3 regions of the Paenarthrobacter sp. NEAU-H11 genome follow, and region 3 is predicted to be linked to each of the others. Evidence: predicted binding sites of a transcription regulator. Region 3 holds the regulator's gene; each other region holds the start of a gene.
The links. Region 3 encodes HrcA, which represses chaperone genes, less so after heat shock. Its sites were predicted from a motif close to TTNGCACTCGNNNNNNNCGAGTGCNAA; they were not measured.

Region 1: the regulator HrcA is predicted to act here: its motif matches at 2,529-2,555, upstream of ACQ3DC_RS12880 (Hsp20/alpha crystallin family protein).
Region 2: the regulator HrcA is predicted to act here: its motif matches at 2,491-2,517, upstream of groES (co-chaperone GroES).

What each region holds. Positions count from the first base shown of each region.
Region 1 covers NZ_JBNZGA010000009.1:87,778-93,185, reverse strand. Annotated here, with positions in the region: gene ACQ3DC_RS12890 (flavin reductase family protein) at 1-368, shown strand, start outside; gene ACQ3DC_RS12885 (MBL fold metallo-hydrolase RNA specificity domain-containing protein) at 407-1,792, opposite strand; gene ACQ3DC_RS12880 (Hsp20/alpha crystallin family protein) at 1,946-2,413, opposite strand; gene ACQ3DC_RS12875 (DUF4383 domain-containing protein) at 2,743-3,210, shown strand; gene ACQ3DC_RS12870 (erythromycin esterase family protein) at 3,316-4,644, shown strand; gene ACQ3DC_RS12865 (universal stress protein) at 4,716-5,171, shown strand.
Region 2 covers NZ_JBNZGA010000001.1:428,665-434,072, reverse strand. Annotated here, with positions in the region: gene ACQ3DC_RS01980 (class I SAM-dependent methyltransferase) at 1-1,156, opposite strand, end outside; gene ACQ3DC_RS01975 (hypothetical protein) at 1,211-1,588, shown strand; gene ACQ3DC_RS01970 (DMT family transporter) at 1,516-2,448, opposite strand; gene groES (co-chaperone GroES) at 2,675-2,968, shown strand; gene groL (chaperonin GroEL) at 3,046-4,656, shown strand; gene ACQ3DC_RS01955 (dihydrofolate reductase family protein) at 4,759-5,361, opposite strand.
Region 3 covers NZ_JBNZGA010000005.1:180,124-185,531, forward strand. Annotated here, with positions in the region: gene ACQ3DC_RS08805 (GerMN domain-containing protein) at 1-527, shown strand, start outside; gene ACQ3DC_RS08810 (16S rRNA (uracil(1498)-N(3))-methyltransferase) at 556-1,350, opposite strand; gene dnaJ (molecular chaperone DnaJ) at 1,353-2,480, opposite strand; gene hrcA (heat-inducible transcriptional repressor HrcA) at 2,559-3,572, opposite strand; gene ACQ3DC_RS08825 (DUF3097 domain-containing protein) at 3,749-4,597, shown strand; gene ACQ3DC_RS08830 (DUF4870 domain-containing protein) at 4,747-5,169, shown strand; gene hemW (radical SAM family heme chaperone HemW) at 5,224-5,408, opposite strand, start outside.

The DNA of each region.
Region 1 (5,408 bases), on a different contig from region 3:
TGGTCACCTTCAGCCCTGCACGAAGCTCCAGCACCTGGCCGCGGCTGCGCGACGCGGGCCGGTTCACCGTGAACATCCTGCCCGCGGAACACCAGCACCTGGCAGCCCGGTTTGCCCGCTCCGGCACCGACAAATACGCCGGCGTCAACCACTCTGCGTCACCCCTGGGCAATCCCGTACTGGACCAGGCGCTCGCCTGGGTGGACTGCGAACTGCATGAGGAGTACGACGGCGGCGACCACACCATTGTGGTGGGTGCTGTCCGCGCACTGGGGGCGCGGGACGGCGCCGAGCCGCTCCTCTTCTTCAAGGGCGGCTACTTTGAAGGAGTGGAACCCCGTGCCAATCGGCAGGAGAAGGTGGCATGACGGGGCCAGGTCCCGGCAGCCCCTTGACCGCGTTTTCTTCAGCGCGGGTTTTCGAGTGAGATGGCTTCCAGGTGCTCGGGAATGCGGGCTTTCCATCCCAGTTGGCGTTTGATGCGGGCCCGGAGGGCGTCGGAGGCGTCCGGCTCTCCATGCGTGACGTAGGTCATCGACGGGGCCTGAGGTGCGGTCCTCATCCATTGGATCAGTTCGCTGGAGTCGGCGTGGGCGGATAGTCCTTCCATCTGGATGACTTCTGCTTCGATCCTGACGTCCTGTCCGTAGATCCGGAGGCATTTTTCGCCTGCGGCGAGTGATGCGCCCCGTGTTCCCCCGGCCTGGTATCCGCTGAGGATAATGGCGTTGCGCCGGTCCGGCCCGTAGGCCGTGAGGTGGTGCAGGATCCTGCCGCCGGTGAGCATGCCGCTGGCGGAGATGATGATCATGGGTCCGCCGCGCAGGTTGAGCAGTTTTGACTCGTCGGGGCTGCGGACGGGGGTGGCCACTTTGTACATGGCTTCGAATTCGTCCTGCTTGAGCCTGTGTTCTTCGCGATGGCGCTGATACATGCCGGATGCGTCGATTGCCATTGGGCTGTTGAGGTAGACGGGGATGGAGGGGATCGCATGTTTGGCGAGGAGCCGCGACAGGTGCAGCAGGACCGTTTCGGCCCGGCCGACGGCGAACGCGGCGATCATGATGACGCCGTTTCGCTTGGCCACCCGGGTGATGATGTCGCCGAGTTCAGTTTCCGGGTTGCCCTGCGGGTGTGTCCGGTTGCCGTAGGTGGATTCGGTGACCAGTACATTGACGCGCCCCAGCGCTCTCGGCGCGTACATCAGGGGGTCATCGGCCCGCCCCAGGTCTCCAGTGAAGTGGATAGTCCGGCCGGCAAGTTGGAGGTGCACCTGGGCCGCGCCGAGGATGTGGCCGGCAGGAAGGAACGTTGCTTCAATGCCCCCGGGCAGGGGGAACGGAGAGTCGAAGTCCCGGGTTTTGAAACTGTCGAGCGATCGGACGGCGTCCTGGGCTGTGTAGAGGGGCACGGGAGGGTGATGGGTTGATGATGCCCTGTGGTCTGCGTAGCGGGCTTCCTCTTCCTGGAGGTATCCGCTGTCGGGAAGCAGCAGCTTGCACAGTTCGGCCGTGCCCGGTGTGGCATAGACGGGGCCGTGGAATCCGTCGCGCACCAATGCAGGGATGTATCCGCTGTGATCCAGATGGGCATGGGTGAGGACAACGGCATCGATGTTCGCGGGACTGACCTGGAAAGGTACGCGGTTACGGTCGCGAAGGTGTTTATAGCCCTGGAACAGGCCGCACTCTACAAGGACCCGGTGGCCTTGCGACCGGATCAGGTATCTGGAACCTGTCACTGTGTCGGCTGCGCCGAGAAACCGCAGCGTCGGGGGATGCTGTTCTCTCATAGCAGCTCCTTCGGACACCTCACTCAGCTCAGAAGCTTCCTGGTGTCAGCCGTGGGAATCCTGGGAAGCGGCTGGCCGACGACCCCGCAAAGCTCGGCGGTGATTTTGCGGGGCACAACGGTGGTGCCGGTGTGGTTGTGGGGCGCTGCCAGGTTACCCGCGGGTGATGGGGAGCTTCTTCGGCTCCGCGGGCAGGCCCTGCTCGGGCAGCGGGGCACGGACTTCCAGGACCCCGTTGACGTAGGTGGCCTTGATGTCTTCTTCCTTAACCCCTTCAGGGAGCGGGATGTTCCGGCTGAATGACCCGTAGCGGAACTCCGACCGGTAGCGTCCTTTGTCTTTGTGCTCTTCTTTTTCCTGGCGCTCGGCGCGAATCCGCAGGAACCCGTCGTCCATGGTCACTTCGACGTCTTTGTCCGGATCGACGCCGGGCATCTCAGCACGCACCACAAGCGTTTTACCGTCGACGAACTCTTCGACCCGGATGGGGGCGGCGCCTGTTGCCGAGTCGAACATGCGCTCTACGGAGTCCAGCAGCTCGGCCGGGGATCGCAATACGGTGTTGAAGGGGGAGGTCCACCGGGTCGATGCAAAAGGGGACCATTTGAGCAGATCAGACATGACGGGTTCTCCAGATTCCATGCAGGCAAAGGGCCGCGTGAGGGGCCGGTGTCAATCCAGTTAACACCTGCGGATGTGGTCCAGATAGGGACAAAAGACCCTCCTCCCGGGAGCCTTCGCACACGGTCTGCGTTCATGCCCGGAGCCCGGAAAATAGCGGTTTTCGCACTTCATCCCTAACCTTCACTGACCTAAGGACTTAAGCCTCTGAAAGCCAGGCAACCGTAGCTTGAAGCTGGAAGCATAACCAGCGTGGCGCTGCACCACTCCCCGCTGGCGGCCGCACTCGAGCACCAAAGATTCCACCCCTTCAAACAAGGAAGAAAGCCATGTCGGCATCATCAGCACATCCGGGAATCGGCGCACGCCACCACCGCACGCCCCTCGAAATCACAGCCCTGGGCGCTGGAGCAGTTTTCGCTCTGGTGGGCGTCCTCGGTTTCATCCCCGGGGTCACCACGAACTATGCGGAAATGACCTTTGCCGGCACTGAGTCCGGCGCGATGCTCCTCGGCATTTTCCAGGTGTCCATCCTGCACAACATTGTTCACCTGCTCTTCGGAGCCGCCGGCCTGCTCATGGGCAGGTCCGCACTCCAGTCGAAGTACTACCTCATCGGTGCGGGCGCCCTCTATCTGGTGATCTGGCTCTACGGGCTGCTGATTGACCAGGCGTCGTCTGCCAACTTCATCCCGGTGAACACGGCAGATAACTGGCTCCACGTCGTTCTGGGAGTCGTCATGCTCGCCGTGGGGATCTTGCTTGGCCGCGGTACCGGCCAAGCGAAAGCGCGCTGATCCGCCCGGCTGCTGATCCGCCCGTCTGTCCTGCGGATCCCGATGCACCCGGGAAGCAGCCGGCTTGCCAGGGAAACAGTCCAATGACGTGCGAGGGATGATGTTGTGAACCGCGGGACCGGGGACCGGCACCATCCCCACGGGCTGGAACTGGACGAGATCCGGGCCCTGGCCCGGCCGCTGCAAACGGCTTCCCGACACCTGGACGGCCTGGTGGATTTATGTGCCCGGGCACGCTTCGTCTGCCTGGGCGAGGCTTCACACGGCACGCAGGAGTATTACCAGTGGCGGGCAGCCCTCAGCCGTCGTCTCATCGAGGAACACCAATTCAGCTGGATTGGGGTGGAGGGCGACTGGCCGGACTGTTGGCGCATCAACCGCTGGGTCCGCGGCCAAACCGACCAGAACCTCGATGCCCGGCAACTATTGGCCGGCTTCGAGCGGTGGCCCACCTGGATGTGGGCCAACCAGGAAGTGGCAGAGTTCCTCACCTGGCTGCGCGAATGGAATCTGGCCCGACCGGAAGAACAGCGCACCGGCTTCTACGGACTGGATGTCTATTCCCTCTGGGATTCCCTGAGGGAAATCTTCGGCTGGCTCAACGCCAACGCACCCGAGGCTATGCCGGCAGCAATGAAGGCCTGGCAGTGCTTTGTACCGTTCCGGGAAGACCCCCAGCGGTATGCCTCGGACACCCGCCTGGTACCACGATCCTGCGAGGCGGACGTGGTGATGCTTCTGGCCGAGGTGCACCGGCAGACCTTCGGCCGGGTGGAGGACGATGCTGCAGCTTTTGACGCAGTGCAGAACGCCATCGTGGCGGCAAACGCCGAACGCTACTACCGGACCATGATCCGCGGTGACCGGCAATCCTGGAACATCCGGGACCACCACATGAGCGACACCATAGACCGGCTGGCACGCCACCACGGCCCCGGCTCCAAGGGACTGGTCTGGGCGCACAACACGCATATAGGCGACGCCAGGGCAACGGATATGGCGCTGGACGGCATGGTCAACATCGGCCAACTCATGCGCCTGCGCCATCACGGATCAGTAGTCCTTGTCGGCTTCGCGTCCTATGGGGGATCCGTCACTGCCGCGCCGGCCTGGGGTCTCCCGGAAGAGGTCATGAACGTCCCGGCAGCCGTACCCGGAAGCCACGAAGACCTCCTCCACGCGGCACTCGAAAGCCCGTCCACTCTCGTGTTCGGACCGGACCGGGCGGGCCACTGGCTCTCCTCCTGGCGCGGCCACCGCGCCATCGGGGTTGTCTACAACCCCGACCGCGAGAAAGGCAACTACGTCCCCACGACCATGGGCCACCGCTACGACGCATTGCTGTGGTTCCCGCAAACAACAGCGCTGCGGCCGCTCCACCATGAACACCTGCCCAGCGAACCTGAGCTCGAAACCGAACCGACAGGCTTCTAAGCGATGCCTCGAGACAGAAGCGTAACCCTGATTGCGGTAGGGCCCGGCGGGGCGATCGAAAGGAAAGACAAGTGACCAGCACCGGTTCGTTCTTGATTATTGTTGGTTTTGACGGTTCCGGGCATTCCCGGGCAGCACTGGACTGGGCCATGGATGAGGCCCGCCAGCGCCACGGCCAGCTCCGCCTCGTCACAGCCTGGAACAAGGCTCCGTTGGCGTGGTATCCGGCTGTCCTGGAAACGGCGGCAGGCGAAATTGCCGCCGAAGAGTCTCCAGAGCAAGCCGCGCGGACGCTTCAGGGTGAGGCGCTGAAGACCGCTGCAGACGGAGGCGTGACCGCCGCAGGACACCTCGTCAATACCAATTCACCCGCTTCGGCAATACTCGACGCCGCCAAGGACGCGGACCTTATCGTCGTCGGTTCCCGGGGTCATGGCGGTTTTCCCGGGTTGCACCTGGGCTCGGTTTCGACGCAGGTCGTCAACCACGCACAATGTCCTGTTCTGGTGGTCCACTCCAAGGCGTGACCTCCCCGGAGCTTCCCTTCACTGGTCCCAATGGACATGCCCCTTCCAGCCGGCACAAAGATGCAGTTCCCGCGGGATGCGATGCGGACCGTGCCCTGTTGCAGGGCGCAGTCCGGGCGTAGACTTAAATCGCCTGCAGGTAACCATCAGATGACGCCGGGTCGTTCAGGACATGAGAATGTCCGGGCCTTCTCTTAGCGAGATCGCGAAGGTACCTGCAGGTTCTGCGCTTAAGGA
Region 2 (5,408 bases), on a different contig from region 3:
AGTTCTTTCCGGCTGCGCTCTTCCCCCCTGGCAGGAGCTGCCTGCGGAGCTCCTCGGGAGTGACGGCGGTGCCGCGCTTTTTGATGTCCAGCACCCCGATGCCCTCTGCCTTCACCCAGGCCTTGAGCGCCTTGACGTTGTAGGGCATCACGTCCAGGACCTTGTAGGCGCGCGCGAACGGTGTATCCACCAGCTCCGGTGCGCACACATAGGCGATGTGCTCATCCACCAGGTGTCCGCCAAGCTGCAGCGCGACGTCGGCCACCAGGCCGGCCCGGATCACCGCGCCGTCCGGTTCGTAGAGGTAGCCCTCCACCGGCCCCACCGGAGCGGCAGGACCGGCGCCGAAGTCTTCTCCGCTGGTAAGCTCCGCCGCGCCCCGGGCGCCGAGCACCAGAGCGGCCCGGCGGACTCCGGGCCGGCGCACTGCGTTGAACCACAGCGCAACCTCGGTGACGTCGCCCGCCACCGAAACCCACTGTGCCTCACAGCCGGCCGGAACGGACTCGTGCGGCATGCCCGGGCCCATCTTGACCCCGACGGCCAGGCCGGACGCGGCCAGGCCCTCAACGAAGGACAAGGGCGGCGAAAAGGCTTCAGGGTCCCAGATCCGCTTGGTGCCCGACGTCGAAGTGACCCGGCGCGCGGGATCCAGCCAGACGCCGTCGACCCCGTCCAGCGGCACCGCCGTGGCGTCTGCGTGGACCACGGTGGCGTTGGGGAACGGAATGAGGTTCACCGTGGCGCAGGCCGCCGTCGTCTCGTCCATCTCCACAGCGGTGACGTTGATGTCCATGGAAGCCAGCGCCAGCGAATCCGCGGCCAGGCCGCAGCCCAGGTCCGCCACGTGGCGGACTCCGGCCTCGGCGAACCTCTGGGCATGGCGGGCGGCGACGTTCAGCCGGGTTGCCTGTTCCAGCCCTGCCTGGGTGAACAGCATGCTGCGGGCGAACTCACCGAACTTCGCCGCGGCCTTGGTGCGGAGCCGGGACTGGGTCAGGACGGCGGAAACCAGTTCGGGGGAGTGGCCGGCCTTGCGGAGGGCCGAGTTCAGCTCGAAGGACTTCTCTTCCTGGTAGGGGCCCAGGGACGCCAGGAGCTCCCAGCCTTCAGGGGTGAGCAGCGGTGCAATCTGGTCCTGGGGAGCGTGAGCCATGGGTTCCAGCCTAGTGGAGGAGCGGGCCGCCGCTATGCCGATAGTGTTGAAGCCATGAACCAGAGTGCAGGTCCGCAGCAGCCCCGTCAGCACCAACCCGGGGACGGCGGCCCGGCGAGGTTCGCCCGGCCGGCACTGATCGCAGGTTCCGTGGTGGCGGTGGTGTGCCTGGCGCTCCTGGTGATCATCTTCTTCCTGGACACCTTCAACGCCACCGTCTATTCGGTGGGCGGCAACGACATCAAGGACGACACCCAGGAGGCCCGGGACATCCGGGGGCTGTACGACGGAGCCCGGGCCGGCAGCGTCGTCTTCCTTGCCGCGTCGCTGTTGACCGCCCTGGTCTCTGCCTTCCTCCTCTACCGGGGGCGGAACTCCGCAGGCGGGGCCGACGGCGGAGAGGACGTCGACTTCGACGACCTGGGCCGCTGAGGTGGCCTGCCGCCCGCGCTGGTGAGCAGGACCCCGGAAATGACCAGGACGCCGCCCAGGACCTGCGGGACCGTGATGGGCTGGCCCAGGGCCACCGTGATGATCGCGGTGAAGACGGCAATGAGGTTCAGGTAGTTGCCCGCATTGGCAGCGGTGGTGCGCTTGAGTGCAAGGTTCCAGAGCAGGTAGGAACCCAAGGAGGGGAACAGGGCAATGTAGGCCAGCGACCAGCCCTCCGAGGCGGTGGCCGGCAGCCCTGCCCCGGTGGCCACCGCAAAGGGAACCAGGACAATCGCCGCCATGGCCACCTGCACCGCGGTGGACGTAATCGCCGGGACGGAGAGCCTGCGGGCGATGATCGTATAGAAGCCCCAGACGGTGATGGCGGCCACGATCAGCAATTCGCCGGCATCGATCGAGAAAGTCAGCAGCCGCTGCAGGTTGCCTCCGGTGAGGACCAGCAGGACGCCTGCCAGGCCCAGGGCAACGCCCACCCAGCTCAGGGGACCCGGCCTGTCCCGAAGCAGGATGGCGGCCAGGACCATGATCAGGGCCGGGTTCGCAGCCGTTACCAGGGAGGCGTTCAGGGCTGAGGTGTGCCCCAGCGCACTGTAGAGCAGCAGGGTATAGGCGCTCATCCCAAGGCAGCTCAGGAGCAGGAGCATCGGCCAGCGGCGCAGGACAGCCCGCCAGTCCGGCCGGTCCACCGCCTGTGCCAGGGCCAGCAGCGGCACGGCAGCCAGGGCCCAGCGCCAGAAGGTCAGCTGGAGCGGCTGCATGGTTTCCATGGCGGCCTGGCCTACAACGAAGTTACCCGCCCAGAAGAGGGTGGCAAGGGTCAGGTACAGGGCTGCTCGCACCGGTCAAATGTACATGGATTGGTGTCCGCCCATGACGAAACGCTGGCACTCGCCTTGACCGAGTGCTAAGCCTTACATAGAGTCATCATTAGCACTCTCCCTAGGAGGGTGCTAACACATGAAGAGCTGCCAGCCTGGCTGCTGCCGGCACCGCGACGACGGTTTGCCAGCCAGGGCGGAAAGCTTTCCAGTCCACGAATTTGCTGACGAAGAAGGAGAGGTCCGAGTGTCGGTCTCTATTAAGCCTCTTGAGGATCGTATTGTTGTCCGCCCGCTCGAAGCCGAGCAGACCACGGCTTCCGGCCTGGTCATCCCGGACTCCGCACAGGAGAAGCCGCAGGAAGGCGAAGTTGTTGCAGTAGGCCCCGGCCGCTTTGAGGACGGCAACCGCGTTCCTGTCGACGTAGCCGTTGGCGACGTCGTTATCTACTCCAAGTACGGCGGAACCGAAGTCAAGACCGGCGGCACCGAGTACCTCGTGCTGTCCGCCCGCGACGTCCTGGCGATCGTCGTAAAGTAACTCTCCGGATCCCCGTGCCGCTGGTCATGCATTCTGCTGGTCGGCTGCGCGGGGTTCTGTCTTGAAAGGACAAAACCATGGCAAAGCAGCTTGCGTTTAACGACGCTGCCCGCCGGTCTCTTGAAGCCGGCATCGATAAGCTCGCCAACACCGTCAAGGTGACGCTCGGCCCCCGCGGCCGCAACGTCGTCCTGGACAAGAAGTGGGGCGCTCCCACCATCACGAACGACGGCGTCACCATCGCCCGCGAAGTGGAACTGGACGACCCCTACGAGAACCTTGGCGCGCAGCTGGCCAAGGAAGTCGCAACCAAGACCAACGATGTTGCCGGTGACGGCACCACCACGGCAACCGTCCTGGCGCAGGCCCTGGTCAAGGAAGGCCTGCGCAACGTGGCTGCAGGCGCAGCTCCCGGCCAGATCAAGCGGGGCATCGAGGTTGCCGTTGAGGCCGTCGCCGCCCGCCTGCTGGAGAACGCCCGCCCCGTTGAAGGCACCCAGGTGGCCAACGTTGCAGCCATCTCCGCCCAGAGCGACGAGATCGGCGAGCTCCTCGCCGAGGCATTCGGCAAGGTGGGCAAGGATGGTGTGATCACCATCGAGGAGTCCTCCACCACGCAGACCGAACTGGTCCTGACCGAGGGCATGCAGTTCGACAAGGGCTACCTGTCCCCGTACTTCGTCACGGACGCGGAACGCCAGGAAGCAGTCCTCGAGGACGCCCTCATCCTGATCAACCAGGGCAAGATCTCCAGCATCCAGGAATTCCTGCCGCTGCTGGAAAAGGCGCTGCAGGCTTCCAAGCCGCTGTTCATCATTGCCGAAGACGTTGAGGGCGAGGCACTGTCCACGCTGATCGTCAACCGCATCCGCGGCACCCTGAACGTCGTCGCCGTCAAGGCTCCCGGCTTCGGTGACCGCCGCAAGGCCATGCTGCAGGACATCGCCACCCTCACCGGTGCGCAGGTTGTGTCCCCGGAACTGGGCCTCAGCCTGGACACCGTCGGCCTTGAGGTGCTGGGCACCGCCCGCCGCATCACCGTCACCAAGGACAACACCACCATCGTTGACGGCGCAGGCTCGGCCGAAGACGTGGCAGCGCGCGTGGCCCAGCTCCGCGCCGAGCTGACCCGCACCGATTCCGACTGGGACCGTGAAAAGCTCCAGGAACGCCTGGCCAAGCTGGCCGGCGGCATCGGTGTCATCAAGGTTGGCGCAGCCACCGAGGTTGAGCTCAAGGAGAAGAAGCACCGCATCGAGGATGCTGTTTCCTCCACCCGAGCTGCCCTGGAAGAGGGCATCGTGGCCGGCGGTGGCTCGGCCCTGATCCACGCCTTGAAGGCACTGGATGAGGACCCGGCCGTCAAGGCACTCGAAGGCGACGCCGCCGCTGCCGTGGGCATTGTCCGCCGCGCGCTGGTCCAGCCGCTGCGCTGGATTGCCCAGAACGCCGGTTTCGACGGCTACGTCATCACCGCCAAGGTTGCCGAGCTCGAAACCAACAACGGCTTCAACGCCAAGTCGGGCGAGTACGAGGACCTGATCGCTGCCGGTGTCATCGACCCCGTCAAGGTCACCCGCGCGGCCCTCCGCAACGCGGCTTCCATCGCTGCCCTGGTTCTCACCACCGAGACCCTGGTTGTCGAGAAGCCTGCCGAGGAAGACGAGCACGCGGGACACAGCCACTAGCAAGTAGCTGCGCACGGGCAACCGTGTAACGCAAAAAACCGGTCCAGCCTCCGCTGGGCCGGTTTTTTGTTGCCCCGGGGCCGTCCGTTCAGGGCATCCGCTCTACGCTCCCGGCATGTCCTGCGTTTCCACGTCGCCGGTGCGCTCGTAGGCCAGCGACACCGCCCCCTTCGGGAAACTGCGTGCCGGCTCCGCGAGGCGGAAGGACGCAGGGATGGTCCCGGCGTCGAACAGGCGCTTGCCCTGCCCGAGGGTTATCGGATAGAGCCAGAGGTGGAGGCGGTCCAGTACGTTTGCCGCGAGCAGCGAACGGATGAGGACGCCGCTGCCGAACATGTGCACCTGGTCGTATTCCTCCCGCAGCCGGCCCGCGGCCGTGGCATCCGGCAGGACTTTTGTGCCCGCCCAGCCCGGAGAGGTGAGGGTGCCGGAGACAACGTACTTCGGCACCCGGTTGAGCGTGCCCCCGATATCACCGGACTGGCGGGGCCAGTACGAAGCGAAAATGTCGTAGGTTTTCCGGCCGAGAAGCAGGGCGTCGATCTGGCTGATCTCAGCCTCAATAGCCGCTTCAGCCTCGTCGTCGGACACCGGCGCCTGCCAGCCGCCGAAGGCGAAGCCGCCCGCAGTGTCCTCCTCGCGGCCGCCGGGCGCCTGGTAGACGCCGTCGAGGGTGATGAACAGGTTGGCGATAATGATCCCCACCAGCCCATTTTGGGACGGAGTTCCGGCCCTGTCCAGCATCCGCCGCC
Region 3 (5,408 bases):
ACGTGTCCGAGGACGCGTTCAACAGCAACCTCGACGCTGACATGGCGGCCCGTGCCGTCCAGCAGCTTGTTTATACGGCCACGGCCGCTGCGGCCAGCTCCGGGCTCATTGACTCCGGGCAGCAGATCCGGGTGCGGATCCTGGTGGACGGGCACACGGACTACGTTGCTTTCGACCACATCCAGCTGGGTGACCTCATGACGAGGGGCGCGGGCATGGTGGCGCCCGTCTGGATCATCGATCCGCAGGAAAATGTGGAAATTGCCGACGGAAGCGTGAAGATCACCGGCCGCAGCACCCTGGCCGGCAGCAAGCTGCGCTGGCAGATCCAGCGGGCGGAGCAGGACGGCAACAAGGTACCGTTCCTCACCGGAGAAACAACGGCCTCCGCCCAGCCCGGACAGGGAGGGATCTTCACGCTTGCCCTCACGCTGCCTTCCGGCGACTACGAGTTGCGCGTGGCCCAGGCCGGCGCCGACGGGCAGCCGGACCAGAACGAGGACTCGCGGGCTTTCAAAGTCCGCTAGCCCGCACGCTGCAGCTTCGGCGGCCTGCTCAACCGGCAGGCTCGGCAGCATGCGCCGCCCAGCGGCCCAGGACGTCGCTGGCAAGCACGACGGCGGCGGGGCCGGCGGTGGATGAGCGCAGCACATGGTGCCCCAGCAGGGCCGTGACAGCACCCTTGCCGCAGAGCCGGGTTACTTCCCGGGGACTGATGCCGCCTTCCGGCCCAACGATCAGGAAGACTTCGCGGGGTTCCGTTGGGGTTCCGCCGCGCTGCCACGCTTCCAGCACTGTCCGCAAGGGCCTAACCGCGTCCTCGTGCAGGATGACGGCAAGCCCTGCGGCCTCCACGAGGCCGGCCAGCGCGGCGGTGTCGACGACGGGCCGCACCTCGGGAACCCAGGCGCGGCGCGCCTGCTTGGCGGCTGCCGTGACCACGGACTGCCATTTGGCGTGGGCCTTCGCGGCCCGGTCGCCTTTCCAGCGGACGATGGACCGTTCGGACTGCCAGGGTATGACGGCGTCGATCCCGAGTTCAGTTGCCGTCTCAATGGCAAGTTCGTCGCGGTCGCCCTTCGCCAGCGCCTGTACCAGCACCAGCCTTGTTACCGGCTGCGGCTCAACGGCCACGGAGGAGCACTCAACATCCAGCCCGGAGGGGGACGCCGCAAGCACCTTTCCGCTCATGCGCGTCCCGGCGCCGTCCACGATGTCAACGGGCTCGCCCGGGGCAAGCCGCTTCACCGTGACGGCGTGCCGCGCCTCGGGCCCCTCCAGGACAAAGACTTCCCCCGCCACCAGCTGGTCAAGGGAACCGGGAGGAGTGAAAAAGACCGGGTTGCTCACCGCTACAGGTTACCGAGCCGGTCCCGGAGCTTGGCGAACATGCCCCCGCTGGCCGCAAGCTTGCCCTCGGTGATCTGTTCACCTCGCATCTTGGCAAGCTGACGCAGGAGGTCCTCCTGCGCGGCGTCCAGCTTGGCGGGAGTCTCGACCTGGAGGTGCACTTTCAGGTCGCCGCGCCCGTACCCGCGAAGGTGGGTCACGCCAAGTCCGCGAAGGGTGATGATCTCGCCGGACTGGGTGCCCGGCTTGACGTCGATCTCCTGCGGTCCGTCGAACGTTTCCAGGCTCACCTCGGTGCCCAGGGCTGCAGCGGTCATGGGAAGGTGCAGGGTTGCGTGGAGGTCGTCGTTGTCCCGGACATAGGTGGCGTCGTTGTTCACGCGGATCTCGACGTAGAGGTCGCCGGCGGGACCGCCGGCGGGACCTGCTTCGCCTTGGCCGGAAAGCTGGATGCGGGTTCCGGTGGCTACGCCGGCGGGAACCTTGATGGTCAGCGAACGGCGGCTGCGGATGCGTCCCTGGCCGCTGCACTCATTGCAGGGGTCCTTGATGACGGTGCCGAAGCCCTCGCACGTACCGCACGGGGCGGCGGTCATGACCTGTCCCAGGATGGAGCGCACGGCACGCTGGACCTGGCCGCTGCCGCCGCAGATGTCGCAGCGTTCCGGATGGGTTCCCGGCCGGCAGCACGAACCTTCGCAGGTGGGGCACGTGACGGCCGTGTCCACTTCCAGCTTCTTGTTGACGCCGAAGACAGCGTCGCGGAGTTCGATGCGGACACTGATGAGTGCGTCCTGGCCGCGCCTGACGCGGGAAGCCGGGCCCGTTGTTCCGCCGGCCCCGAAGAAGGTGTCGAAGATGTCCTGGAACGCGAATCCCTGGCCGGCGTAGCTGCCTCCGCCGAAGCCGTTGTCCGTGCCGTTCTCGTTGCCGGTGGTGTCGTAGACGCGGCGCTTCTGCGGGTCCGAAAGAACCTCGTAGGCGTGGGTCACGGCCTTGAAGCGGTCCGACGCGTCCTCACCCGGGTTGACGTCCGGGTGGAGCGTGCGCGCCAGCTTGCGGTAGGCCTTCTTGATCTCTTCTCCCGTGGCCTCCGGTGAGACTCCAAGGACGTCGTAGTGGCTGCTCAAAGTTCGTATCTCTTCCTTGTTGTACTGCCTGCAGTTGGACTGCGGGAAATGATCTGCATGCCCGGGAACGGGAAAACGTCAGGGTCCCAGGATCCGCGAAAGGTAGCGGGCAACGGCCCTGACTGCGGCCATGGTGGTGGGATAGTCCATCCGGGTTGGTCCCAGGACACCAATTTTCGCAATGTGGTCCGGACCGTACCCCGTGGCAACGACGGACGCCTCGGCAAGGCCGTCGTAGGGATTCTCGCGGCCGATGCTGACAGCCACCCCGCGGTGGTCCTGCGCCATTTCGCTCAGCAGGCGGAGCATGACCACCTGTTCCTCGAGTGCTTCCAGGACCGGTCCGATGCTGAGCGGAAAGTCCACGTTGGAACGCGCAAGGTTGGCGGTGCCCGCCATGACCATGCGGTCTTCCCTGCTGCTCTGGGCCAGGCCTTCGAGGCCGACGGCGAGGGCATGGGCGGCCTGCCTTTGCCCCGGGCCGGCTGTGGCCACCACTGCCGGCAGGGACTGGGCGAGCTGGTTCAGCGGAGTGCCGGCAAGGGAGCCAAGGAACCGTGCCCGCAGGGTGGCGAGGGCGTCGTCCCCCAGGTCCTGGCCGACGTCGATAACGCGCTGTTCCACTTTGCCGCTGTTGGCGATCAGCACCACCAGCACCTTGCGCGGCGCGAGGAGGACGAACTCGATATGGCGGACCAGTGCCCGGCTCAGGTGCGGATACTGGACCACGGCAACCTGGTTGGTCAGCTGCGACAGCAGGCGGACCGTGCGGTCAAGGACGTCGTCGAGGTCGTCAGATCCTTCCAGCAGCGACTGGATGGCCCTGCGCTCGGCCTGGGACAGCGGTTTGACCGCCGAGATCTGGTCCACGAACAGCCGGTAACCCTTGTCAGTGGGGATACGTCCGGCGCTGGTGTGCGGAGCGGTGATCAGGCCCTCTTCCTCCAGGGCGGCCATATCGTTCCTGATCGTTGCGCTGGACACACCGAGATGGTGCCGCTCCACCAGGGCCTTGGACCCGACGGGTTCCCGGGAGTGGACGTAGTCCTCCACGATTGCACGCAGCACTTCAAGTTTGCGTGGCTCGCTCACACTCCACCTCCATCCAGGGTTCGGGGCGGCCGCGCCGCCCGCGCTGTGCCACCTCAAGGGTTAGCACTCGACATGCCTCAGTGCTAACAGTCTATTATGACTCCCGCCGTTGCTAGCATTGGTACCGCTCCGGGCGAAATCCGGACCTGTGACCGAACGCTAGGCGGAGTGAAACCATGCAGTACCAGAACTGGGGCCCACGCGACTTGTCCGCTCCCGCAAAGACTGAACTGCCCGAGGTTCCCGTTGAACGGGGAATGGTCCTTGAGGACGTCCAGTCCGGCTGGGTGGGCGCCGTGACCCGGGTGGAAAAATCCGGCGGCATGCACGTGGTTGCCCTGGAGGACCGGCGCGGTAAATCCCGGTCCTTCCGGCTTGGTTTCGGATTCCTCCTCGAAGGCCGGGCCATCAAGCTCCTGCCCCCGGCCCCGCGGCAGGCCGCCGGCGCCGTCGCCGGCCGGACCGCCTCCGGGTCCGTCCGCGTCGCCGGCCAGCGGGCACAGGTGGCCAAGGCCAGCCGGATCTGGGTGGAGGGAAAGCACGACGCCGAACTGGTGGAAAAGGTCTGGGGAGACGACCTGCGCGTGGAGGGCATCGTCGTCGAACCCCTGCACGGCATTGATGACCTGGCGGGGGCCGTCGCAGCGTTCAGGCCCGGACCGGGCAGGCGCCTCGGCGTCCTGGTGGACCACCTGGTGCCGGATTCCAAGGAATCCCGCATTGCGGACGCCGTCATGGCCTCGCCGGGAGCTGCAGGGAACGTCCTGATTGTGGGTCACCCTTACGTGGACGTGTGGCAGGCCATCCGGCCCGCGGTCCTGGGCATTGAGCAGTGGCCGGTAGTGCCGCGCGGGCAGGATTGGAAGACCGGCATTCTCGCAGCGTTCGGCTGGCCCCATGCCACAAAGGAGGACATCGGGCTTGGCTGGCAGAAACTGCTCGGCGCCGTCCGAACGTACGCCGACCTGGAAGCCTCGCTGCTGGGGAGGGTCGAAGAAGTCATCGACTTCCTCACCGTGCCCTGAAGGACGGTTCTGCCCCGGCCCGCGCATCCCGGGGCAGGTATGGGGCCGGTACCAAGTATTCTTGGTACTGCGGATCCTGCAACATTGCAGGCCGCCGCACCCAATAAGCTTTCTTAGCCGGCACCATTGCACTTCAGAAGGAACAGACTGTGGCAGAAAACGCACGTGATCACAGGGACAGCCCGGGCGGCCAGGGCCGTTCGGAGTACCACGGCGTTCCCGCGAATGCGCTGCCCCTGACAGCCAGCGAAGACCGGCAATGGGCCACCATGGCGCACTTCGGGGGCATCCTGGGCTGCGTTCCGTCGCTGCTGATCTACCTGATCTTCCGGGACCGCGGGCCCTTCACGGCACAGGAATCCAAGGAAGCCCTGAATTTCAGCCTGCCGCCCACCATTGCTGCCCTGCTGGCGAACATCCTGGTGGTCTTCGTCCCCGTGATCGGCAACATCTTTGCCGTCATCGCCACCCTCATCTGGATTGCGCTCACCTGCTTCTCGGTGGCGGCCGGCATCCATGTCAACCGTGGCCAGCCGCACCGTTACCAGTACAACCTGCGCTGGATCAAGTAGCGGCTGCACGGGTCCACGCCCGCGGGGGCGCGGACCCACGTTGCTTTGTGCCGTTCAGTCCGGCAGGACCCGGCGGACCACCGCGTCTGCCAGCAGCCTGCCCTTGAGGGTCAGGACCAGCCTGCCCCTGAACGCGGCAGCAGGATCCACGAGGCCGTCCGCGATCAGCCCCGCAACCTCATGGCGTCCTTCTTGGCCCAGCGACGATACTTCGAGGCCGGACTGGAGACGGGCCTCGA